4 regions of the Planifilum fulgidum genome follow, and region 1 is predicted to be linked to each of the others. Evidence: riboswitches for the same ligand, from Rfam matches in the RefSeq annotation. Region 1 holds a riboswitch; each other region holds the start of a gene.
What was found. Region 1 has a riboswitch for S-adenosylmethionine ahead of metX (homoserine O-acetyltransferase MetX). Riboswitches for the same ligand answer to the same signal wherever they lie in the genome.
Positions count from the first base shown of each region.

Region 2: linked by a shared signal. The riboswitch ahead of BM063_RS05130 (nitrite/sulfite reductase) and the one ahead of metX (homoserine O-acetyltransferase MetX) in region 1 are both predicted to bind S-adenosylmethionine.
Region 3: linked by a shared signal. The riboswitch ahead of BM063_RS05195 (methionine ABC transporter ATP-binding protein) and the one ahead of metX (homoserine O-acetyltransferase MetX) in region 1 are both predicted to bind S-adenosylmethionine.
Region 4: linked by a shared signal. The riboswitch ahead of metH (methionine synthase) and the one ahead of metX (homoserine O-acetyltransferase MetX) in region 1 are both predicted to bind S-adenosylmethionine.

Region 1 is NZ_FOOK01000007.1:96,928-102,887, forward strand. It holds gene BM063_RS05960 (ABC transporter permease) at 1-798, shown strand, start outside; gene BM063_RS05965 (ABC transporter permease) at 800-1,720, shown strand; gene BM063_RS05970 (ABC transporter ATP-binding protein) at 1,733-2,749, shown strand; SAM riboswitch class I at 2,877-3,020, shown strand; gene metX (homoserine O-acetyltransferase MetX) at 3,106-4,221, shown strand; gene BM063_RS05980 (succinate dehydrogenase cytochrome b558 subunit) at 4,399-5,046, shown strand; gene sdhA (succinate dehydrogenase flavoprotein subunit) at 5,062-5,960, shown strand, end outside.
Region 2 is NZ_FOOK01000006.1:72,974-78,933, reverse strand. It holds gene BM063_RS05135 (glycine betaine ABC transporter substrate-binding protein) at 1-265, opposite strand, end outside; SAM riboswitch class I at 2,090-2,212, shown strand; gene BM063_RS05130 (nitrite/sulfite reductase) at 2,278-3,903, shown strand; gene BM063_RS05125 (DUF3906 family protein) at 3,916-4,143, shown strand; gene BM063_RS05120 (phosphoadenylyl-sulfate reductase) at 4,200-4,934, shown strand; gene sat (sulfate adenylyltransferase) at 4,931-5,960, shown strand, end outside.
Region 3 is NZ_FOOK01000006.1:84,322-90,281, reverse strand. It holds gene BM063_RS05205 (MetQ/NlpA family ABC transporter substrate-binding protein) at 1-15, opposite strand, end outside; gene BM063_RS05200 (methionine ABC transporter permease) at 61-717, opposite strand; gene BM063_RS05195 (methionine ABC transporter ATP-binding protein) at 710-1,690, opposite strand; SAM riboswitch class I at 1,764-1,876, opposite strand; gene BM063_RS05190 (ABC transporter permease) at 2,029-2,799, opposite strand; gene BM063_RS05185 (ABC transporter ATP-binding protein) at 2,796-3,722, opposite strand; gene BM063_RS17920 (FixH family protein) at 4,111-4,575, opposite strand; gene BM063_RS05170 (acyl-CoA synthetase) at 4,802-5,960, opposite strand, start outside.
Region 4 is NZ_FOOK01000019.1:8,153-14,112, reverse strand. It holds gene metH (methionine synthase) at 1-1,625, opposite strand, end outside; SAM riboswitch class I at 1,695-1,805, opposite strand; gene BM063_RS10980 (VOC family protein) at 1,956-2,375, opposite strand; gene BM063_RS10975 (AIM24 family protein) at 2,447-3,163, opposite strand; gene BM063_RS10965 (dicarboxylate/amino acid:cation symporter) at 3,857-5,089, shown strand; gene BM063_RS10960 (ABC transporter permease) at 5,150-5,899, opposite strand; gene BM063_RS10955 (ABC transporter ATP-binding protein) at 5,923-5,960, opposite strand, start outside.

The DNA of each region.
Region 1 (5,960 bases):
ATCGCCAACCTGGAGGCGCATTATAATCTGGACAAGCCGCTGCCGGTGCAATATGCCCTTTATATGAAAAATCTGATCATGTTCGATCTGGGTCCCTCGATCAAATCGGAGTCCCGGGATGTGAACAGCATTCTGGCCGACGGGTTCCCCGCCTCCGCCCAGCTGGGCCTGGAGGCGATGGCTGTCGCCGTGCTGGCGGGACTGATCATGGGAATTATCGCCTCTATTCGCCACAATCGGCTGCCGGATTATACCGTCATGTTCCTGGCGGTGGTCGGGCTGGCCGTCCCCAGTTTCGTCCTTGCCCCTCTCTTTCAGAAGTATTTCGGTCTTGAGTGGAATCTTCTGCCGATCGCCGGGTGGGGTTCCTTCGAGGATACCATTCTGCCGGCCATTGCCCTGTCCTTCACCCCCTTGGCCCTCATGACCCGATTGATGCGTTCCAGCATGCTGGAGGTGATGAGCCAGGATTACATCCGCACCGCCCGCGCGAAGGGGCTGTCCCCGTCGAGGGTCATCACCCGGCACGCGATCCGCAATGCCATTCTGCCGGCGATCACCATCATCGGTCCCTTGGCGGTGGATATCATCACCGGCAGTTTCGTGATCGAGAAGATCTTTTCCATTCCGGGCATCGGAAAATATTTTGTGGAGAGCATATTCAACCGGGATTATTCGGTGATCATGGGCGTGACCATCTTCTATTCCGCGCTGCTTCTTCTGGTCAATCTGCTGGTGGACATCGCTTACACGTTGGTGGATCCGCGCATCAAGATCGGCGGAAGGGGGGCGAACTGACATGTCTTTGCCTGCAGAAGCTTTTGAACCGGCGCCGCGCCGCGAGGCGGAGGCGGAGGCGATTGCGCGCCCCAGCCTTACCTACTGGCAGGATGCCTGGTTGCGCTTGAAGAAGAACTGGTTGGCAATGGCGGGTCTCGTCATTCTCGTGCTCCTCGCCGTCATGGCCATTTTCGGCCCCTATATGGTGGATTATACCTATTATGAGCAAAACCTGGAAACCGGAAAGAACCTGGAACCCTCCAGTGAGCACTGGTTCGGGACCGACGATCTGGGCCGGGACATGTTCGTGCGCACCTGGTATGGCGCCCGCGTGTCGCTTCTGATCGGATTGGCGGCGGGATTGATCGATCTGATCATCGGCGTGCTCTACGGCGGCATTTCCGGCTACAAGGGCGGGCGAACCGATGAGATCATGATGCGGATCGTCGACGTCCTGTGGGGGCTTCCGTACTTGTTGACCGTGATTCTCCTGCTGGTCGTGATGGAGCCCGGCGTCCTGACGATCATCATCGCCCTGTCGATTACCGGCTGGCTGCGCATGGCCCGTCTGGTTAGGGGACAAGTGCTGCAGCTGAAGGAGCAGGAGTACGTGCTGGCCGCCCGGACCCTGGGGGCGAGCGGCCGGTGGATATTGTTCAAGCATCTGCTTCCCAACTCCTTGGGCCCGATTATTGTTCTTATCACCTACACCATTCCCAACGCCATCTTCGCCGAAGCGTTTCTGAGCTTCCTCGGGCTGGGGGTGCAGGCGCCCTTCGCCAGCTGGGGGACGATGATCGACGATTCGACGGCGGTGATTTTGTCGGGTGAGTGGTGGCGCCTCTTCTTCCCCGCCTTTTTCCTCAGCCTGACGCTGTTGGCCTTCAACATGCTCGGCGATGGCCTGAGGGATGCCCTGGATCCGAAAATGCGCAAGTAAAGGAGGGAGATCATGGCTCTTTTGGAAGTGGAGAATCTGCATGTGTCGTTTCAGACCTACGGGGGTGAAGTGCACGCGGTCCGCGGAGTCAGCTTCTCCCTCGAAAAGGGGGAAACCCTGGCCATCGTCGGCGAGTCGGGGAGCGGGAAGAGCGTCACCGCCCAGTCGATCATGCGCCTGATTCCGACGCCGCCGGGCATCATCAAGGAAGGGGAGATCCGCTTCGACGGAAAGGATCTGCTGACCCTGTCGGAAAAGGAGATGTTCGGCATTCGCGGTTCGGAGATCGGCATGATCTTCCAGGATCCGATGACCTCCCTCAACCCGACGATGACCGTGGGCAGGCAGATCATGGAAGGATTGATCTGGCACCAGGGGATCGACAAGCGGGCGGCCCGGGAACGGGCGATTGAGATGCTCCGCCTGGTGGGGATTCCGACGCCCGAAAAACGGGTGGATCAGTATCCCCACGAGTTCAGCGGGGGAATGCGGCAGCGGGCGATGATCGCCATAGCCATGGCCTGCAATCCGAAAATCCTCATCGCCGATGAACCCACCACCGCCCTGGATGTGACCATCCAGGCGCAGATCATGGAACTGATGAAGGAGCTGCAGGAGAAGACGGGAACGGCGATCATCCTGATCACCCACGATCTGGGCGTGGTGGCCGAAACCGCCCACAAGGTGGCCGTCATGTACGGCGGGAAAGTGGTGGAGTACGGAACGGTGGAGGAAATTTTCTACCGTCCCCGCCATCCCTACACCTGGGGATTGCTCAACTCCATGCCCCGGCTGGACATGGAGCGGGACACGGAGCTGCAGTCGATCCCGGGTTCGCCGCCGGACCTGTTCAAGCCCCCGCAGGGGTGCCCCTTCGCCGACCGCTGCCCTCATGCGATGAACATCTGCCATGAAATGATGCCGGAGAAGACCGAAGCGTCTTCCAGCCACGGCGTGTACTGCTGGCTGGAGCATCCTCAGGCTCCCCGCGTGGACCGGGGTCTGCGGGTGAACATCTCGGCCAAGTAGGTTCTGCGCTTAAGGGGACGGGAAAGGGGGGAGGAATCCCCCCCCCCCGGCCGTCCCCTTATCATCTGCCGCGGGTTGACACACCCTTTCAGATTGTCGTATCATAACAGAAAATTCAATAGGCGTCTTCTTATCGAGAGAGGCGGAGGGACTGGCCCGATGAAGCCCGGCAACCACCCCGCTCCCGTGCAGGGAACGGCCGGACCGAACGATCCGGACGAGGGGAAAGGTGCCAATTCCTGCAGGACCCTCGGGTCCTGAGAGATGAGAAGAGGCGGAACGGAATCCAACCCACTTAGTGGGTCCCGCGCCCTCTTCTGATCGAAGAGGGCGCTTGTTTTTCCGGAAGGGGGAGGATGGATGTGGCGACGACCGTCAACTGCCCGCAAAAGCTGACGGTTCCGATCGGTCCGTTGGATTTGGAATGCGGCCGCCGCCTTAAGCAGGTGGAGATCGCCGTGGAGACCGCCGGGACCCTGAGCGATTCCAGGGACAACGTAATCCTGGTGTGTCATGCGCTGACCGGTGATGCCCACGCCGTGGGGGATGCGGAACATCCCGGCTGGTGGGACGGATTGATCGGACCGGGCGGATATATCGATACCAACCGCTATTTTGTGATCACGACCAACGTTCTGGGCGGATGCGCCGGAAGCACGGGTCCTTCGTCGATCGATCCGGGGACGGGTCGTCCCTACGGGACCTCTTTTCCCGTGGTGACGATTCGTGATATGGTTCGCGCCCAGCGGCGCTGCCTGGAAAAAATGGGCATCTCCAAAATAACGGCGGTGATCGGCGGTTCGATGGGCGGGATGCAGGTGTTGGAATGGGGGATCATGTACCCCGAAGCGGTGGAGCGGATGATCCCGATCGCCACCTCCGTTGCCCTCTCTCCGATGGGAATTGCCTACAACGACATCGGCCGCCAAGCGATTTTGGCGGATCCCGAATGGAAGGGCGGAAATTATTATCCCGGGCCCGGCCCCCGAAGGGGTTTGGCCATCGCCCGGATGATGGGAATGATCACCTACCGGACCGAAACCCTTTTTGAGAAGCGGTTCAGCCGCCGGATCCAGGACGACGGACCCATCACCCGGCTGGATTCGATGTTCCAGGTGGAAAGCTACCTGCGTTATCAGGGGGAGAAGCTGGTCCGCCGCTTCGACGCGAACAGCTATCTCTATCTCCTGAAAGCGATGGATCTGCATGACATCGGCCGGGGACGCGGAGGGGTGGAGCGGGCGCTGTCCCGGATTCAGTCCGACGTGCTGGTGATCGGCATCCGGGAAGACATTCTGTTTCCGATCCGGGAACAGCGAAAAATCCATGCCCTGCTTCAGCGGCTGGGGAAAAGGTCCCGGTTGGAGGAAATTCAATCCCACTACGGCCATGACGCTTTCTTGGTCGAATTTGACCTGGTGGGGCCGCCCATTCGCCGTTTCCTGGGGGAAGGGAGGATGAGGTCTTCTTGACGCTCCCACACTGTGGGAGTACAATAGGGATGTATTAATTCATTATGTGAAACCCCTTTCCAAAAAGCGGTGAATCATTTTGATGAGGAATTTTATCTCTTTGCTGCCGTTTGTGCAGCTTTTTTGGAAAGCAGGGTAACATAAGGAGAAGCACTCAGGTTTATGGGGGGCCTGGCAATGAATCACTCCAGTTTTTTCAACCGTCGGCTGCACTCGCTGTTGGGTGTCATACCGGTGGGCTTTTTTTTGCTCGAGCATCTGTTGACGAACTATTACGCCACCCGGGGAGCTGACGCTTACCGCGAGCAGGTGGAGTGGCTGTGGGACATTCCCTTCCTGCTCTTTTTGGAGATCTTCTTCATTTTCCTTCCGCTTCTGTACCACGGGGTGTACGGATTGTATATCGCCTTCCAGGCGAAGAACAACGTGACCAATTTCGGTTATTTCCGAAACTTGATGTTCATGCTGCAGCGGGTGACCGGGGTGATCACCTTCATCTTTGTCGGTTGGCACGTCTGGGAAACCCGGATTTACGTCGCCCTGAACGACTTGAGCGCCCATGAAGTGGGATTGAGGATGAACGAAATTTTGTCCAACAATCTCACCTTCGCCCTGTATGTGATCGGAGTCATCGCCGCGGTTTTCCACTTCAGCAACGGCATGTGGTCCTTCCTGGTCAGCTGGGGCATCACCGTGGGACCCCGCGCCCAAGCCGTTTCCACCTGGGTGTGGGCCGTCGTTTTCGTCGTCGTGTCCTACATCGGCGTTCGGGCCCTGTTTGCCTTTGTTGACCCAGAATTCGTGACCCAGTCGGCACAGTTCTAAAAGGGGGCACTGCCAATGAATGAAAAGGTCATCGTTGTCGGCGGCGGCTTGGCCGGTCTGATGTCCACGATCAAACTGGCGGAAGCGGGCGCCGACGTGCAATTGTTCTCGATCGTTCCCGTGAAGCGTTCCCACTCCGTCTGTGCGCAGGGTGGAATCAACGGTGCGGTCAACACCAAGGGGGAAGGAGATTCTCCCTGGGAGCACTTTGACGACACCATTTACGGAGGGGACTTTTTGGCCAACCAACCGCCCGTCAAGGCGATGTGTGAAGCGGCGCCGGGCATCATTTACCTGATGGACCGGATGGGAGTCCCCTTCAACCGGACGCCGGAAGGGCTTATTGACTTCCGCCGGTTCGGCGGAACCAAGCACCATCGGACCGCTTATGCCGGCGCGACGACGGGCCAACAGTTGCTGTACGCCCTGGATGAGCAGGTGCGTCGCTACGAGGTGGCCGGTCGCGTCACCAAGTTTGAGCATTGGGAGTTTTTGTCCGCCGTGTTGGATGATGAAGGCCGTTGCCGGGGAATCGTCGCCCAGGATTTGCGCAGCGGGGAAATCCGCGCCTTCCCGGCGGACGCGGTGATTCTGGCCACCGGCGGTCCGGGAATCATCTTCGGCAAGTCGACCAACTCGATGATCAACACCGGTTCCGCTGCCAGCGCCGTTTATCAGCAGGGAGCCATTTACGCCAACGGGGAGTTTATCCAGGTTCACCCGACGGCCATCCCCGGGGATGACAAGCTCCGCCTGATGTCGGAGTCGGCCCGCGGGGAAGGGGGACGGGTTTGGACCTACAAGGACGGAAAGCCGTGGTATTTCCTGGAGGAGTGGTATCCCGCCTACGGGAACCTGGTGCCGCGGGACATCGCCACCCGGGCGATCTTCAAGGTGTGCGTCGACATGAAACT
Region 2 (5,960 bases), on a different contig from region 1:
CGACCGCCATGTCGGCGCTTCCCCCGGCCAGACCCGCCCAGAGGGGTGCTTTCTCCGTCTGCACCAGTTCCACGCGGTACCCTTTTTCCTCCAGGATCTGTTTCCAAAGATGGGAGACGGCGATGTTTTCCACATAGTTGTTGTGGACGATTTTGATCTGCCCTTTTTCTTCCGCCTGCTCGCCTTCCATTCCGCCCCACAGATCAAATCCCAACACGAGGGCGGCGATGACCGCAAAGATGGCAAACTGTTTTGCTTCACTCATGAAGGATTGAGGACACTCCTTTATTTAGAATATTCGGAAATAAACGCGCACTTCTGTATCCCCTTCCCATCCCGGTTGCATGGCATCGGATCCGCTGGCGGCTGCGGGGTTTCCGTAAGGCGATCCTGAGGAACGGCGCTGAAAGCCCTCACCCAAATTGTATCATTTGCGGGCGTTTCTCTTCAAAAAGGGGATGTTGCCCTGAACCGGTGGATGACCAAGGAGCGTGGAATCGACAGGACCAGACGACCGATTTTCCCGGGTCAAGCGGCTATTCCAAGCCGATGGGGCGGAGAGGGCATTCGAAGGCAATCGGCGGCGGGTTGCGGCGGGCAATGACGAAGAGACTTCCTCCCCGGAAAATGGTTCTTTGAATCGAACGGGGCCGGCTTCTGTTTGGGTGAAAGGTCCGGGGGAGAGGGCGGTCGGAGCTCACCGCACAGGGATTCGCCCTGAAGGAGGAAAAGGGACGTTCCTTTCCCCCGTCCCCTGAAGTTCCGGATATGCGTAAAGCGAAGATATGACAAATCCCGCAAAAACCGGGAAAAGCGACTCCGGATCACCTCCGATTTTCCGCAATTTGCGTCCGCCAGTCTCATCGGCACTGCTTCCCCGGAGGTCGCAGCATTTGGCAGTGGGGATGTATGGCGACTTTCGGGGAACAGCCCGTTCCGGGCGCGAAAATCTCCTTTGCCCCTTCTGCAAGCGCCCTGCACTCCGGTCCGCTTTCGCATGCAAACCATCCTCCACTTTTTCCAGGCGGGCACGTTCCACATCCGCTTCAGGTCGGTGAGCACTTCAAACCTTGGCGGCTTCATCCCGCCGGGGCGATGAGCTGCTGCCATGTCCAGGGCTGGAGCCCGGCCGGAAGTTCTTCGAACTGGATGGTTTCGATTTCCCATGGATACCAAGAGACGGCGGAGATTTCCCGATTCATTCGGTAATCCGGACAAAGAAAGCCTCCGTCGCATGCGGCAGACGGGAACACAGCGCGGGAAGCCGCCGCAGCCATCTCCGGAACCTGTTCAAGGCATTCCAAGATTCAATCGTTTCATCCGCTGTCCGGAAGCTTCAAAACGCCTCGACGGGACCGCCCCCACCCATATCCGGAAGCCGGACTTCCCGATTTTCTTCCAAATCTTCCACCCGTGCCAAGAGGATGCTTTGAATCTCTTCTCCGAGCAGCCTGTCCGTCACGGATAGGGCGGAACCTATGGGAAGAGCGATCACCCGCTCTTCACCCGTGGTCTATCCATTCCGGAATCCGTTCCGGCAAATGACGCAGCGGGAAAACAGGGGTCCCCTGTATTTTCCTCTTGCGGAAACGCATGCGGCATCACTTTCAAAAATAGCCGATCCCCGCATTTTGCTCGGCTGGAAACCGCCGGGTCGATGTGGAAACTTCGGCCCAAAGCCGATCCTCCCGACACGACAGCATCCCCCGTCCTTCACTTCAACTTGTTCCTGATTCTATGCCGTTTTCAGCAACCTCCTCATGGCCTGCGCTTTTTTGATTTCGCTGACCGCATCCGCACCCGCCGCCGGGAGGCGTACGGATTTTTCTTATTCTGACGGTTTCATAAACGCCGTCTCATCCGGCCGTTCACCGCACCACCCCTGTTTTCGCGGGCCGGGCAGGCTCACGCCCCTTCATCCCTGGAAACCGTCCAGGGTTGAGAGGTGGTTTTTGCATTTTTCTGTTGACATGTTAGAGAACTCGGGATATCCTGTGATTAAAACATAGTTAATTAACCTTATTTATTGGATTTTATAACTCATTAAGAAGGTTAGATTTTAAACATTCCTATGCATATTCCGTCCTATTCCTCATCCAGAGAGGCGGAGGGACCGGCCCGATGAAGCCTCGGCAACCCGTTTCGCCTCTCGCTTCGGAGGCGGGACACGGTGCCAATTCCGGTGGGGCACTAGGGTCCCTGAAGATGAGGAGGGAAAACCATTCCCTTTCCTCTTTTCAGGGAAAGGGATTTTTCATTTCAAAGGGGGAGTGAGCCATGGCCGAGCGGCGGAAGTGGAAATGGGAGGAGCATGCGGCGGAACTGAATGAGGTGGAGCGGCTGAAGCTGAAAAAGGACGGCCTGGACGTGATCCAGGATATTTACCGGTGGGCGAAGTCGGGCTATGAGTCGATTCCTGAGGAGGATTTCGTCCGCCTGAAATGGGCGGGCATCTATCAGCAGCGTCCCAAGGACGGACATTTCATGATGCGGGTCCGCATTCCGTCCGGACTGTTGAATTCCCGGCAGGTGCGGGTGCTGGCGGAACTGGCCCGGGACTACGGGCGGGGGCTGATCGATGTCACGACCCGCCAGTCGGTCCAGTACCACTGGCTGCGCATCGAGCACATTCCGGACATGTTCCGCCGGCTGGAGGAAGTGGAGCTTCATCCCTACGAGGCCTGCGGGGACTGCCCCCGAAATATCGTGGGCAATCCGTTGGCCGGCATCGACCCCCACGAGCTGATCGACACCCGTCCGATCGTCGAGGAATTGGAGAGAACTTTCCTTCTCAACCGGGAGTTTTCCAATTTGCCCCGGAAGTACAAAATTTCCGTCTCGTCCAACGTCTACAACGCGACGAACGCCCAGATCCACGACCTCGCCTTCACGCCGGCGGTCAAGGAGATCGACGGAAAAGAGGCGGTCGGCTTCCACGTCTGGGTGGGGGGAGGCCTCTCCTCCCGTCCGCACATGGCGAAGCAACTGGACATGTTTGTTCTGCCGGAGCAGGTGGTGGAGGTGGCCGTGGGCGTGACCCGGCTGTTCCGGGATTACGGATACCGGAAAAAGCGGCACCGGTCGCGACTCAAATTCCTCGTGGCGGACTGGGGGGCGGAGAAGTTCCTGGAGGTGCTCGAAACCTACATCGGTCCCTATCCGTCCCGGGGGAAGGACCGGCTTATCGGGTGGAATGCGGGGTATTTCACCGGAGTGCATCCCCAGAAACAGAAAGGTTACTTCTACGTGGGACTCAATGTGCCGATGGGCCGGACCTCCGCGGAGGAGTTTTTCCGGCTGGCCGATCTGGTGGATGAATACGGTTCCGGTTCGCTGCGGACCGTCAACACCCAGAACCTGATCATCCCCGACGTGCCGGAGGAGAGGCTGGATGATCTGCTGGCGGAACCCCTTCTCCAGCGGCTTTCGCCTTATCCCAAGCCCTTCGTCGGCCATGCGGTCTCCTGCACCGGAATCCAGTTCTGCAACCTGGCCCTGACGGAGACGAAGGCACTGATGCGCCGGGTGGTTGAATACCTGGACGAACAGGTGGAGCTGGACATCCCCATCCGCCTGCACATCAACGGGTGCCCCAATTCCTGCGGACAGCAGCAGATCGCCGACATCGGCCTGATGGGAGGGAAGATGAAGACGTCCGACGGGATGATCGAGGCGTACACCGTCTCCGTCGGCGGCCATCTGGGGAAAGGGGCGACCTTCAACACCCCTCTCAAGGGAAGGGTTCCGGCGGACCGGGTGGCCCCGGTGTTGAAGGAACTGATTCTCTTCTACAAGGAGCACCGCGAGCCGGAGGAGCCCTTTTGGCGCTTTGTGAGGCGGGTGGGAATCGACGCCCTGCAGAGGCGCTTCGACGAAATCCTGAGCCGGACTGCGGCGTCTTGAGGGGTGGCGCCGATGAGCCGGGAAGGGATCTATCTCTATAAGGTGTCCGCGGAAATACGGGGGAAAGGGACCGTTTATGTCATCCTGCTCGCCGCCAGCGATGAAGGGGCGTTCGCGGCGGCGGAGAGGGAGCTGGAGCGCCACTTTATCGCCGCGCCTCCGGTGACCGAAATGGTTATCGAGGAGAAGCGCTCCGCCGGAAAAGGAAAGGGCTTCGTCGTGGAGACCGCTGCGTTGTGAACGAGCGAACCAAAGGGGAGGGTGACGAATATGGAATGAATGGGAGGGATCAAAGAATGAATGAATCATCCGAAAAAATCCAGGTGGAGCGGAAGGAGATTCAAAGGGCGGCGAAGGATTTGAGGGATGCCCATCCCTCGGAGATCCTCGCCTGGGGGGTAAAAAAGTTCGGCTCCCGGAAGATCACCCTGGCGTGCAGTTTCGGGGCGGAGGATGTGGCCCTCGTCGATATGCTGCAGAGAATCGATCCGGAGGTGGACATTTTCTACCTGGACACGGACCTCCATTTTCCGGAGACGTACCAGACCCGGGACCGGCTGACCCGGCGGTACGGAAAGAAGTTTATCCGCGTTACTCCGGATTTGACGCTGGAGCAGCAGGCGGAAAAGTGGGGGGACCGGCTGTGGGAGCGGGATCCCAACCTCTGCTGCCGGCTGCGCAAGGTGGAACCCCTCAAGAAGATGCTGGTCGGTTACCAGGCTTGGATTACCGGCATCCGCCGGGAACAATCCCCCACCCGCGCCCATGCGGAAGTGGTGGAGTGGGATGAGGCCTTCGGCCTGGTCAAATTGAATCCCTTGGCCTATTGGACCCACGAGCAGGTATGGTCCTATATCCGGGAGCGGAACGTGCCCTACAATCCGCTGCACGACCGCCAGTATCCCAGCATCGGGTGCCAGCCTTGCACCATCCCCGTCAAACCCGGCCAGGATTTTCGGGCGGGCCGTTGGGCGGGGTTTGATAAAACCGAGTGCGGCCTGCACCCGAACCGGAAAGGGGAATCGCAATGACGGGAACCATCACTCCTCACGGCGGCACCCTGGTCAGCCGGATTGCCGCCGAAGGGGAACGGGAGGAATGGCTGAGGCGGGCGAAGGAACTCCCCGGCTGGCAGATTTCGCCGGTCACCCTTTCCGATTTGGAGTGCATCGCTACCGGGGTGTTTTCCCCCCTCACCGGATTTTTGGGGGAGGAGGATTATCTTTCGGTCCGGGACCGGATGCGCCTGGCGAACGGAACGGTCTGGCCGCTGCCCATCACTCTTCCGGTGCCGGAGGATCGGGCGGACCAGATCCGGGAGGGAAAACCGGTGGCGCTTTGGGGGGAGGACGGGCGGATCTGCGCGGTGATGGAAGTGGAGAGCCTTTACCGGATCGATCGGCGCAAAGAGGCGCGGGAAGTGTTCCGCACCGAAGATGAGAAGCATCCCGGCGTGGCCCGCCTGTACCGTTCTTCCCCGATTAGGGCCGGGGGACCGATCCACCTGCTGCGCCGGCCGGATCACGGCGCCTTCAACCGATTCATCCTGGATCCCTCGGAGACCCGGCGCCGGTTCCGGGAACGGGGCTGGCGCCGGATCGTCGGTTTCCAGACCCGGAATCCGATCCATCGGGCCCACGAGTACATCCAAAAGGCAGCCCTGGAAACGGTGGACGGACTGTTTCTCAATCCCTTGATCGGCGAGACCAAATCGGACGACATCCCGGCGGACCTTCGGATGAAAAGCTACCAGGTGATCCTGGATCATTACTACCGGCGCGACCGGGTGCTGCTCGCCGCCTTTCCGGCGGCGATGCGCTACGCGGGGCCGCGGGAGGCCGTGTTCCACGCCCTGGCCCGCAAAAATTACGGTTGCACCCATTTTATCGTCGGACGGGATCATGCCGGGGTGGGAGACTATTACGGCACCTACGACGCCCAACGGATCTTCGACGAATTTCGGCCGGAGGAGCTGGGGATCATCCCCCTCTTCTTCGAGCACAGTTTTTACTGCCGGCGCTGCAACGGGATGGCCTCCTACAAGACCTGTCCCCACG
Region 3 (5,960 bases), on a different contig from region 1:
CCACCATTTTTTCATGATTCGATGCCTCCTTTTCCGGATAAGTCGGTTGACGGATCGGGTTTATCGTTTGTCGACGCGTCGCGCCAGCCGGTCGCCGCCCCACTGCACCAGCTGCACGAAGAGGACGAGCAACAGGCCGCAGGCGTACAGCATCTGGTCGTTGAAGGACTGGAAGCCGAAGCGGTATGCGGCGTCGCCCAGGCCGCCGCCGCCCACGATCCCCGCCATCGCCGAAAAGCTGATCAGGGAGACGCAGGTGACGGTCAGGCCGGAGATGATCGCCGGCTTGGCCTCCGGCAACAGCACCTTTCGGACGATCTGCATCCGGGTGGCCCCCATGGCCAAGGCCGCTTCGATCACGCCCCGGTCGATTTCCCGGATGGCGGTTTCCACCATGCGCGCATAAAAGGGGGCGGCCCCTGCGATCAGGGGAATCGTGGCCGCCGTCGGCCCGAGGGTGGTTCCCACCAGCAGTTTGGACAGGGGAAAGAGGAAGAGAACCAGCACGATGAAGGGAACCGCCCGGAACAGGTTGACAACCACGCCCAAAAGGCGCTGAAGCGCCACATTTTCCCAAAGATGGCCCTTGTCGGTGATGACCAGCAGCACGCCCAGGGGGATGCCGATCAGGGCCGAGAAGAAGGTGGAGATGGCCACCATGTATATCGTTTCCCCGGTTGCCTGCCACAACAATTGGGTGTCCAGTTGATCAAACATGGGGGATCACCTCGCGGTGTTCATCCTGCTTCAGGGCTGCTACCGCTTCTTGGACCGCGTCCTTCGGCCCGCCGATCCGCAGCGTCACATGGTCTCCGCTTTCCGCGGCATCGGGCAGGATGGTGGCGGTCACGCCCCGCTTGACCCGTTCCGCCAGAAGGCCCCACAAAAGGTCCAGCTTGCGCGAAGGAATCCGGATCAAGGCGGTGTGCCGTTCGGCGTTTTCTTTTTCGGCGATCAGGGATTCCACAAATTGCCGGGTCACCGGGTGCTTCGGCTCGCGGAACAGGGCCTCCACTTCGCCCTGCTCCACGATCTTTCCGTCTTCCATGACGGCCATGCGCTGGCAGAGCCGTTTGACGACGCTCATTTCGTGGGTGATGACCACCATGGTGATGCCGGTGTCCCGGTGGATCTCCTTGAGCAGCTCCAGGATGGAAGCGGTGGTTTCGGGGTCCAGGGCCGACGTCGCTTCATCGCAAAGCAGCACGGTCGGATCGTTGGCCAAGGCCCGGGCGATCCCGACCCGCTGTTTCTGTCCGCCGGACAGTTGAGCGGGATAAGCGTTGGCCCGGTGGGTGAGCCCCACCCGTTCCAGCAGGGTGTCCACCTTTTCCCGGATCTCCCGTTTCGGCTTTCCGGCCAGCTCCAGGGGGAAGGCCACGTTTTCCCAGACGGTGCGCGACCAGAGCAGGTGGAAGTGCTGAAAGATCATGCCGATTTTCTTTCGCGCTTCCCTCAGCTGGCGCTCGCTGCTTTCGGAGATGGGGATTCCGTCCACCGTCACCCGGCCCGACGTAGGCTTCTCCAGGCCGTTGAGCAGGCGCAGGAGCGTGCTCTTTCCGGCGCCGCTGTGGCCGACGATGCCGAAGATCTCCCCGCGTTTGATTTCCAGATGAATATCCTTGAGGGCAACCACGTCTCCGTCCTTCGGAGAGCGGTACACTTTGCTCACATGATCCAGTACGATCATCGATTTCACCACCCGTTGACGAAAAAATCCCTTCCTGCCAGAGCAGAAAGGGATCTTATATCTAAAATCGCCTCTCTCATCTGCCAGAACCGTTGGGCTCTGCAGGAATTGGCACCATTTCCGCGTATGGCCGCGGACGGTTGCCGGGTTTCATCGGGCCAGTCCCTCCACCTCTCTGGATAAGAGCGCGCGGAATCACCGTATGAAATTGTCATGAAACATCCTACTACGGCGCCCTCGGCGTGTCAACAGCGCCGCGTTATTCCAAAATATACAAACTGTTTTGATTGGATGGGCCGACAAATCTTATCGGAAAAGTTTTAATGCGACCGGCTGCCTCAGGTCAGGACATCCCGTTTGGCAAAGGACCACCAGGCGATCAGGTGAAACAGCGCAAAATGGATGACGAGCACCAGCAGGGAGTGAGCGAGGGACATGCCCGGAAAAGGCGGGGAGTGGCCGTAGAAATAGGGCGAAAGATCCAGATTGGCAAACAGCAGGTATTTTCCCCAGCTGATTCCCCATATTTTCAATAATTCCGATAGAAATCCACCGGAAAAAAAGAGAAAAATGGACAGCCCGACGGACAGGGTGCTGCTGCGGGATGCGGCGGACAGCATGAAGGCGAGGGAGGCGGTCACGAGGACTTCCACCCCATACAGTCCGTAGCGCGCAAATAGTTGTTTCAGGGCTTCCAGGGCGTCACCCAATCCCGTCCAGCGGAAGAAGACCGCTCCGAACAGCAGCGAAGCCAGCAGGAGGACGGCCATGCAGGCCAAAAGGAAGGTGACGACCGCCGCAAATTTGGACAGCAGGATGCGGGTCCGGCTCACGGGACGGATGAGCAGCAATTTCGCCGTTCCCCAGGAGAACTCGCTGGAGATGATATCTCCCGCGACGACCAGGGTGAACAATTGGACGATGAACAGCAGGTGGGTGCAACCCTCGGCGAATTCCCACATGTCCACCGGGGCGCCGGAGACCAAGATCAATCGCTGACCGATCGCCAACAGGCAGACCGCCAGGATCAGCAGCGCCCACATGACCAGGGTCCGCGTCCGGTCCATGATTTTCATCTGTTCGTTTCGGATCAGCCTTCCCAGGATCACGGCGCATCCCCTTCCGTCAATTCCAGGAATCGTTCTTCCAGCGACTGTTCCAGCCGTCGGATGGCGTACACCCGAACGCCGGCCTCGATCAACCGCCGGTTCAGCTCCGCGGTTTCCTCCCGCCGCAGCCTTATCTCAAAACCGCCGGGGCATTCTTTCCACTCGCGGTTTAAGCCCAGTTGAAGCAGTACCGACGGGACCGGATCCGTCCGATCCACCTCGAAGCGGGTTCGGAGTTCCTCGGAATCCCGCCGGAGAATTTCGCTCATCCGCCGGACTTCGATCAGTTTTCCACCCCGGAGGATGGCCACCCGGTCGCACATCAGCTGCATCTCCGAAAGCAAATGGCTGGACACGACCACCGCCGTCCGTTCCTTCTCGGCCAGACGGCGCAGATAATCCCGCAGTTCGCGAATGCCCGCGGGATCCAGCCCGTTGGTGGGCTCGTCCAGGATGAGCAGGGCGGGACGGTGCAGAATCGCCTGGGCCACCCCCAGGCGCTGGCGCATCCCCAGAGAATAGGTTTTGACCGGATCGTGGATGGCCTCCTCCAGTTTCACCAGGGAAATGACTTCCCGGATCCGCTTTTCGCCCACCCCCGGAACCATCCGGGCAAAGTGGAGCAAATTCTTGTATCCCGTCAGGAACGGGTAAAACTCCGGATTTTCCACGATGGCTCCCACATGCTTCATGGCCTGTTCAAACTGGGATCGCACGCATTTTCCCCGAATCCGGATCTCCCCCCGGGTGGGGGCGACGAGGCCCGTCATCAGCCGGATCAGCGTGGTTTTTCCGGCGCCGTTGGGCCCCAGAATTCCCATGACTTCTCCCGGGTACACCTTCAGCGAAACGGAATCGATGATTCGCCGCCGGCCGATCTCTTTGCTCACATCGCGGATTTCCAACACAGGGCTGTTTATCATGACGACCTCCGTGGACGCGGCGTTCTCCGAACTCGACGTCGAATCCGGTTCCCATCTTCATTGTACGCGTTGATTCGACGAAAAAAAGGGAAACACTCCCGACAGAGCGTCCCCGTTTGCCGGTTCCCCGGAAGAAAAAAGCCCTCCGCGGCGGGAAGGCACAGGGTTGGTCAGGCGGTTTTTGCCGAGTCCTGCTGCATAAAGACGGAGCGGAAAACGCCTCCCGCCCCCGGACTTTGAGGTTTGTCAGCGTCCCGGCCTCCCGCCTGTGAAAAAGCGGTCCGCGATGGAGCGGAGGGCCGATTCGGGCCTCGGTTTCGCCTTTCCGCCGGCCGTCAGCGGTTTTCCGGCGGATGTAAAGAAAAACCCCCTTTGTTCCACGGGGGCATCATTGGACGACCAGGGTTTCGGCGGGTTCCATCACATGGCTTCCCCTCGCCGTCACATGGTACATCACCTTGTATTCCCCGGGTTCCGGGAAGGTCTTTTTGATGGAATACACCCCGTCTCCCGTTTTTTCCGCGTCGATCATTTCATGATCGTCCTTGGGCGCTCCCTTTTTCCAGATTTCGAACTGCACTTCGTCCGCGTCGTTGACCGGTTCTCCCTCATGGGTGACGGTGATTTGGATTAAGACTTCCTTTCCGGCCTTCGCGTCCTCGGGCAGATCCATCTTCACCTTCGGGGCGGAGGGAGCATTTTTTCCGGCGTCATGTTCGGAGTGGCCTTCCTGATGCTCCGAAGCGGCGCCGCTTTGTTCCGGTTTTCCCTCGTCCGGAGAGGTTCCGCAGGCGGCCGCCGCGAAGGCGAGGAGGGCGATCATCAACAGGGCCGGCATTCGAATCCATTGCATGGATATCAGTCCTTTCCCTCTGTGATATCGCATCCGTCAAAACGGCGGTCGATGTTGGATGCCAGGTTGTCCCGGAATGCATGCGTCCAGTCAATCTCATTATATCCCCCCTCTTTTGCGGCAAGGATGAACTTTGCGTGAATGTTTGTCTTCCTCGCCAAACGCGTAAAAAGCCCTCCCCAGAGGAGGGCTTTGAACACGGTATGGGTCCGGTGCGACCGCCTTCTTACGTACCGGTTTCGGAAAACTGTTCCCGGAGCTTCCGCTTCAGGATCTTGCCGGAGGCGTTGCGGGGCAGGTCCTCGACGAAGTGCACCTTTTTCGGCACCTTGAAGGGGGCCAGCCGCTCCCTGGACCACTGAATGATCTCCTCTTCGCTGGCCCGGGCGCCTTCCTTCAGCACGACGACGGCGGTGACCGCTTCGATCCATTTGGGGTCGGGCGTGGCGACGACGGCCACCTCCTTGACCGCGGGATGCGTGTAGATGGCCTCTTCCACCTCCCGGGAGGCGACCAGCACGCCGCCGGTGTTGATCACATCCTTTTTGCGGTCCACGATGGTGATGTATCCCTCTTCATCGACCCGGGCCAGGTCTCCCGAGTGGAACCAGCCTCCCGCAAAGGCTTCCGCCGTTTCCTCCGGCTTGTCCCAGTATCCGATGCACAATTGCGGGGAGCGGTAGACCACTTCACCGATTTCGCCGGGGGAGACGTCTTCCATATTGTCGTCGACCACGCGCATCTCCACGAAGAGGACCGGTTTTCCCGCCGAATCGGGGCGGGCTTCATGCTCCTCCGGGCGCAGGACCGTGGCGAGAGGGGCGATCTCCGATTGGCCGAAGCAGTTGTAGACGCTCAGCCGGGGCAGGGCTTCCTTCAGTTTTTTCAAGACGGGCACGGGCATGATGGAGGCGCCGTAATATCCCTTCGTCAAACTGGTCAGATCCCTCCGGTTGAAATCGGGATGGTTGAGGAGGCTGATCCAGAAGGTCGGGGGGGCGAAAAAGCTGTTGATTTTCTCCTCCGAAATGATCCGGAGCACCTCCTGGGCGTCGGGAATTTCCAACAGGCGGTTGGTGGCTCCCAGCATCAGGTAGGGCATCAGGAACACGTGCATCTGCGCCGAGTGGTAGAGGGGAAGGGCGTGGAGCGGGCGGTCCGCCGGCGAAAAATCCAGGGCGGTGATGCAGCTGATGTATTCGTGCACCAGGGCCCGGTGGGTCATCATCGCCCCCTTGGGCGCGGACGTGGTTCCGGAGGTGTAGAGCAACTGGACCAAATCCGTGTCCCGGACCTCCACCTCGGGAGGAAGGGCGCTTCCTTCTTCGGCCAGCCGCATCACGTCGAACTTTCGGCCGTCCCGGAGCGTGCCGAAGATTTCGACG
Region 4 (5,960 bases), on a different contig from region 1:
GAAACGTTGGAAATGCCCAGGATGGTGGCGGAGCGGGGAAAAGCTTCTTTGATCAGCCGGATGGCCTCCACCGTCTCCCGGGCGGAGCCGATGTAGGCTTCGTCACCGGTTCCCACCGGAAACACCAAAGGATCGAAGATGATGTCCTCGGGCGCCACCTTGTATTTCTCCGTCAACAATTCGTAAGAACGGCGGGCCACCGCCAGTTTCCGCTCCCGATCGACGGCCATCCCCCCTTCGTCGATCGTCCCGACGACCACCGCCGCCCCATACCGGCGCAGGAGGGGAACCACCGCGGCGAAGCGCTCTTCCCCCTCTTCCAAATTGATCGAATTGATGATCGCCTTCCCCTGGGAATGGGTGAGGGCCCGTTCCACCACCGCCGGATCCGTGGAATCGATCATCAGGGGGACTTTCACCCTTTTCACCGCATGTTCGAGAAACCGTTCCATGTCTTCCAGCTCGTCCCGGTCCGGATCGGCCAGGCAGACGTCGATGATCTGGGCGCCGCCCTTCACCTGCCGGCGGGCGATCTCCGCCGCCTCCTCATACCGGCCGGCGGCGATCAGCTCCCGAAATTGGCGCGATCCGATCACGTTGGTCCGTTCGCCGACGAGGAGGGGGCGGCTCTTCTCCTCCAGGAAGACCGCCTCCACCCCCGAAACCCCCGGCGGATGGGATGAAACCGGCCGCCTGGGCCTCTTCCCCCGCAGGGCCTCCGCCAGGGCGCGGATGTGCCCCGGCGTCGTCCCGCAGCAGCCCCCGGCGATGTTGAGCCAACCGGCATCGGCGAAAGCGGCCATCTTCGCCGCCAGCGACGAAGGCGTCTCGTGATACCGCCCCTCTTCGTCCGGCAAACCCGCGTTGGGGTAACAACTGACCGCGCACCGGGCCAGCCCGGACAGGGTCCGGAGATGATCCCGCATGAACTCCGGACCGGTGGCGCAATTGAGGCCGACGGCCACCGGCCGCAAGTGCTCCACCGACAGATAAAAGGCTTCGATGTTTTGACCGGCCAGCATCGTTCCCATCGGTTCGATCGTCCCGGAAATGAGGAGGGGCACCTCCTTCCCCAATTCCTCGAAGGCCCGGCGAATCCCGATGCCCCCCGCCTTCACGTTGAGGGTGTCCTGGGCCGTCTCCAAAAGCAGCGCGTCCACGCCTCCCAGAAGCAATCCCCGGGCCTGCTCCCGGTAAGCGTCGACCAGCTGTTCAAAGGTGACGCCGCCGGTCAGGGAAAGGGTCTTGGTCGTCGGCCCCATCGCGCCCAGGACGAAGCGGGGCTGCTCCGGCGTCGACCACCGGCGGGCGGCATCCACCGCCAGCCGGGCCGCCCTCCGGTTGATCTCCTCCGCCCGCTCCCCGAGTCCGTACTCCTCCAGCACAATCCGCGTCGCCCCGAAGGTGTTGGTTTCGATCAGATCCGCCCCGGCCTCCAGGTAAGCCTCGTGAATCCTTCGGATCAGGTCCGGCCGGGTCAAATTGAGCGCCTCGTTGCATCCCTCCAGCGCCTCCCCGCCGAAATCGCCGGCGGAAAGTCCCGCCTGCTGGAGCATCGTGCCCATCGCGCCGTCCAGGATCAGGATTTTCTCCTCCATGCGTCGAACCAAGGGGTGCTTCTCCATCGGCCATCATCCTTTGCAAAAAAATAACCTTCCATCTCTGACGGATGAAAGGTTGGGCGAAGGTCCACACTCTCATCTCCCAGAGATAGACTCTCTGCAGGAATTGGCACCACATCGGAATCCCTTCCGATAGGTTGCCGGGCTTCATCGGGCCAGTCCCTCCGCCTCTCTCGATAAGAGCGCTCTCAAATATGAAGTTGTCCGTTCTCCCGAAGCGGGGCGCTTTCCTTCCCGCAGCTGTTTCTGTTCATGATAATCAATCGGGCCCGGGACTGTCAATACGCTGTCAAAATCGACGGGGCGGTTGTGGCAGGCGCCCTCACCCGGTTCTTATCCGCTCACCTCCTCCTGGAAAAGCATGATGAGGTTGCCGCAGGTGTCATCGATGACGGCTTGGTACCCCCCTTCGGTTTTGACGGGTTCCACGGCGAAGGTGACCCCCCGTTTCTTCAGCCGCTCGCACTCCTTCTGCAGATTCTCCACATAAAACACGGTGCAAGGGATTCCCGCCTCGTAGAGAGTTCTCTGGAACACCGCGGCGGCGGGCCGGCCGTTGATTTGGACGGCGGGATTCCAGTTCGGTTCCAGCAGCAATTCGAGATCGTCGGGCCCTTCGGGTGAAACCACCGTCAGCCACCGGGCCCCTCCCGCCGGAAGGTCCCGTTTCTTCACAAAGCCCAAAACCTCCGTGTAAAACCGAAGGGCCTTCTCCTGGTCGTCCACAAAAACGCTGGTCACTTTGATTCTCATCCATGATCCTCCCTTGCCGGGTTTGGCTCCACAGCCCCTTTCCATTATTCCCCCGTTCCGGCCGGCCGTTTTCACCGAACGTCCTTGGTGGGGGCGACCCACACCTCGCCGGTACCGGAAAAGTGATAAGTGAGGGAATCCTTTTCCTTGCCGGTCACACTGAGCTGGACGGCCCCCCGCCGCAGAAAGGCATAGGCGCCTTCCAGCTGCATTTTTTCCCCGGCCATGGGCAGGCACATGATCTCCTGCGGAGAAACGGGCAACCGGAGCACACAGGCGCCGGTGCCGGACAGTTTCACCTGCAGGAGTTCTTTCTCCTCTTTTTCGTCCGAAGCGGGAAGCTTGATCCGGACGGGGCTGACGCCGACCGTCGTGTCACAGGCGACAAACACGTCTTCGTCGACGACAATCTCCTCCCGCTCCAACCAGAGAAGCTGATAGTGATGATAGGACGGTTTCAGATAGATTTCGCCCTCCCCGCTGTAGACGGGAAGCATGAGGGGCTGCTTCACCAGCGATTCATTCGCCAAGATTCCGGTCATCGCCTTCCGCAGGATTTCGGAGGCGGTCCCTCCTTCCCCCGGTTTGGTCTTCACGGCGAGGTTTCCCTTGAAAAACTGGAGCGCCCCCTCCGCAGACCGGGCCTCCCCTTCATTCAGAACAATCCGAATTTGACGCAAAGGGGTCCCGCTTTTCTTCACTTCCTTGTACTCGAGGATCTCAAATCGGCTTCCCTCGATTCCCTCCATGAGATCGACGACAGCGAACAACCGGTCGTTGGAATACACGCTGTACAACGCTCTCAGTCCCCTTCCCCTGCACTGCTCCCCTCATCCACCTCCATTTTACCGGATGGACGGCGCCAAGACGACAAGCCGCGGCGCTTTTTTGCCGGATTTGAGAGGCGGAGGGCCATCAAACGTTTCCGCGCGGAAAGGATAAAAAAGGCCCCTTTCCGCCGGGCGGGCGCCGGAACCGGCGCTTGCCGAAAAGATGGCCGCCCGCCGCTTGCAAAAGGAGGCACGCCCCTAACGAAGGGGAGACACGCCTTCCGGGGCTCCCATCCAACCGCATCCCGGCGCATTCCCATCGCTCCCCCGCCACCCTGCCAATTACGGGTTGCTCGGTCGGCCGCACCCGGCCCGGCCGGATCGGCTTTGGGATGGCCTTCATCGGAATCTCCGGGATTTTCGCCTTCTCCCGCTTCATCCCGCCGGCCTGTCCCGCACCGGCGCGGAAAAAGCAGGGAAGCAAATCTCCGCCGGTCTGGTCATCCCGTCTCCCTTGCGGCACCGGAGGCCCGGAAGGCCCGACCCTGGCGGGAGATTCCCGACCGATCTTCCGGCCATCCTGTTCGGTTTCATCTTCCGCTTCCCGGACGAACGCCCTCCCGGGATGGGCTGTAAAAAACGGGATGAAACAAACGCGGTGCGCGGGCCGTTCTTCGGGTATGATTGAATGCGAAGGAGGAATCATCCGCGATGGCTTTCCTGCGTGCTTATCGATTTCCCCTCATCCTGCTGGCCGCCATCGCTCTGGGCAGCGTGATCGGCTTCGTCCTGGGGCCCAAATCGGCGGTGCTGAAACCCCTGGGGGATATTTTTCTGAACCTCATGTTCGTGATCGTGGTGCCTCTGGTGTTCGTCACCATCAGCAGTTCGATCGCCAACATGTCCAGCCTGAAGCGGCTGGGCAAAATCGTGGGCTGGATGCTCCTCATTTTTGTTGTCACCGGCGTCGTCTCTTCCCTGTTGATGCTGGGAGCCGTGAAAATGTTCAACCCGGCGGAGGGAGTGAACATCGCGCTGGAGGAGCCGGAAGAGCAGGCGGAGATCACCCTGGGCGAACAGCTGGTCCAGACGGTGACGGCTCCCGACTTCCGGGATCTCTTGTCCAAGGAACGAATGCTGGCGCTGATCCTGATGGCCGCCCTCTTCGGGATCGCAGTCAGTCAGGCGGGAGAAAAGGGGGAGATGGTGGCCCGGGGCTTGTCTGCCCTGTCCGAGGTGTTGATCAAGCTGGTGGGGATCATTCTGTGGTACGCCCCCATCGGCCTGGGCGCCTATTTCGCCGCGCTGGTGGGGGAATTCGGCCCGCAGCTGGTCGGTTCCTACGCCCGGGCGGTCGCCGTCTACTATCCGGTGGCCCTCTTGTATTTCATCGTTTTCTTCACCCTTTACGCCTTCCTGGCCGGAGGAGGAAAGGGCGTCCGCCGCTTCTGGAGCGTAATCCCCTCTCCGGCGGTGACGGCGCTGGCCACCGGCAGCAGCGTGGCCACCATCCCCGCCAACCTGACCGCCGCGGCCAAGCTGGGCATCAAAAAGGATGTAAGGGACGTGGTGATTCCGCTGGGTGCCACCATCCACATGGACGGCTCCTGCATCAGCGCCATCCTGAAAATCTCTTTTCTGTTCGGCCTGTTCAACATCCCCTTTGAGGGGATCGACACCTATTTAACCGCCATCCTGATCGCCGTCCTCAGCGGGGTCGTGATGTCCGGGGTGACCGGCGGCGGCTTCATCGGCGAAATGCTGATCGTCACCATGTACGGGTTCCCGGTCGAGGCCCTGCCCATCCTGGCCGTCATCGGAACCCTGGTCGATCCGCCGGCCACCATGGTCAACGCCTCCGGCGACACCGTGGCCAGCATGCTCATCTCCCGCTTCACCGAAGGAAAGGAATGGATGAAAAACGCCCTGAAGGAAAATGCGTAAAACCCCGCTTGAGAAAAAAGGCTTCGGAAAGGACGATTCCGAAGCCTTTGCTTTTTCCCGTCACGGCTTCATCCGACCGGCCAGCATCTTCCCCCCCTCCGCATCCCAGCGAAAGGTGACCACCGCCAGTACCAAAAACAGGACGGCGAACGCCAACAGAATCAGGATCGGCAGGACGATTCCCGACGCATCGCCTTCCAGCGAGTGGCGGAAAGCGTCCACAAAATGGGAAAAGGGCAAAAACCGACTCAGCTCCTGCAACCAGCGGGGCGATCCGTCCAGCGAATAAAAGGCTTCGCTGACAAAGAGCATCGGCAGGGAAAAGAGGTTGCAAATCATGCTCACCTGGGCTTCGTTTCCCGCCAGATTGGCCACCAAAAAGCCGAGGCCGGTAAAGCAGAAGGTTCCGGCGAGCAGCACCGGAAGCATCAGCAAGCTTTCTCCCCATCCGACGTCCACGCCGAAGGCGATCGCTCCGGTCGCGACCACAACGGCGCCGCTCAACAGGGCAACCAGGGCCCGGGCGATCGTCAGGCTTAAAACAAAGGCGACCGTCGGAAAAGGAGTCGCCCGGAGTAACTTGTAAACTCCCCGGTTCCGATGGGACAAGTTTTCAAAGGCGATGCCGAACAGCGCCCAGAAAAACACCCCCATCGCCGCCGTCCCGGCCAGCAGCCGGCCGCGATATTCCGGCGAGTCGAAGACAACCCCGAGCCCGATCAACAGGCCCACCGGAAAAACCACCGACCAAAACAGGGAAATCCGGTCGCGCAAGGCGCTCTTCAAAAGAATCCGCAATGCCGTGTTCATCCCTTTCACCCTCCGAACGCAGGCTAAACAGTCAATTCGAGGTACAGCTCCTCCAAATTCC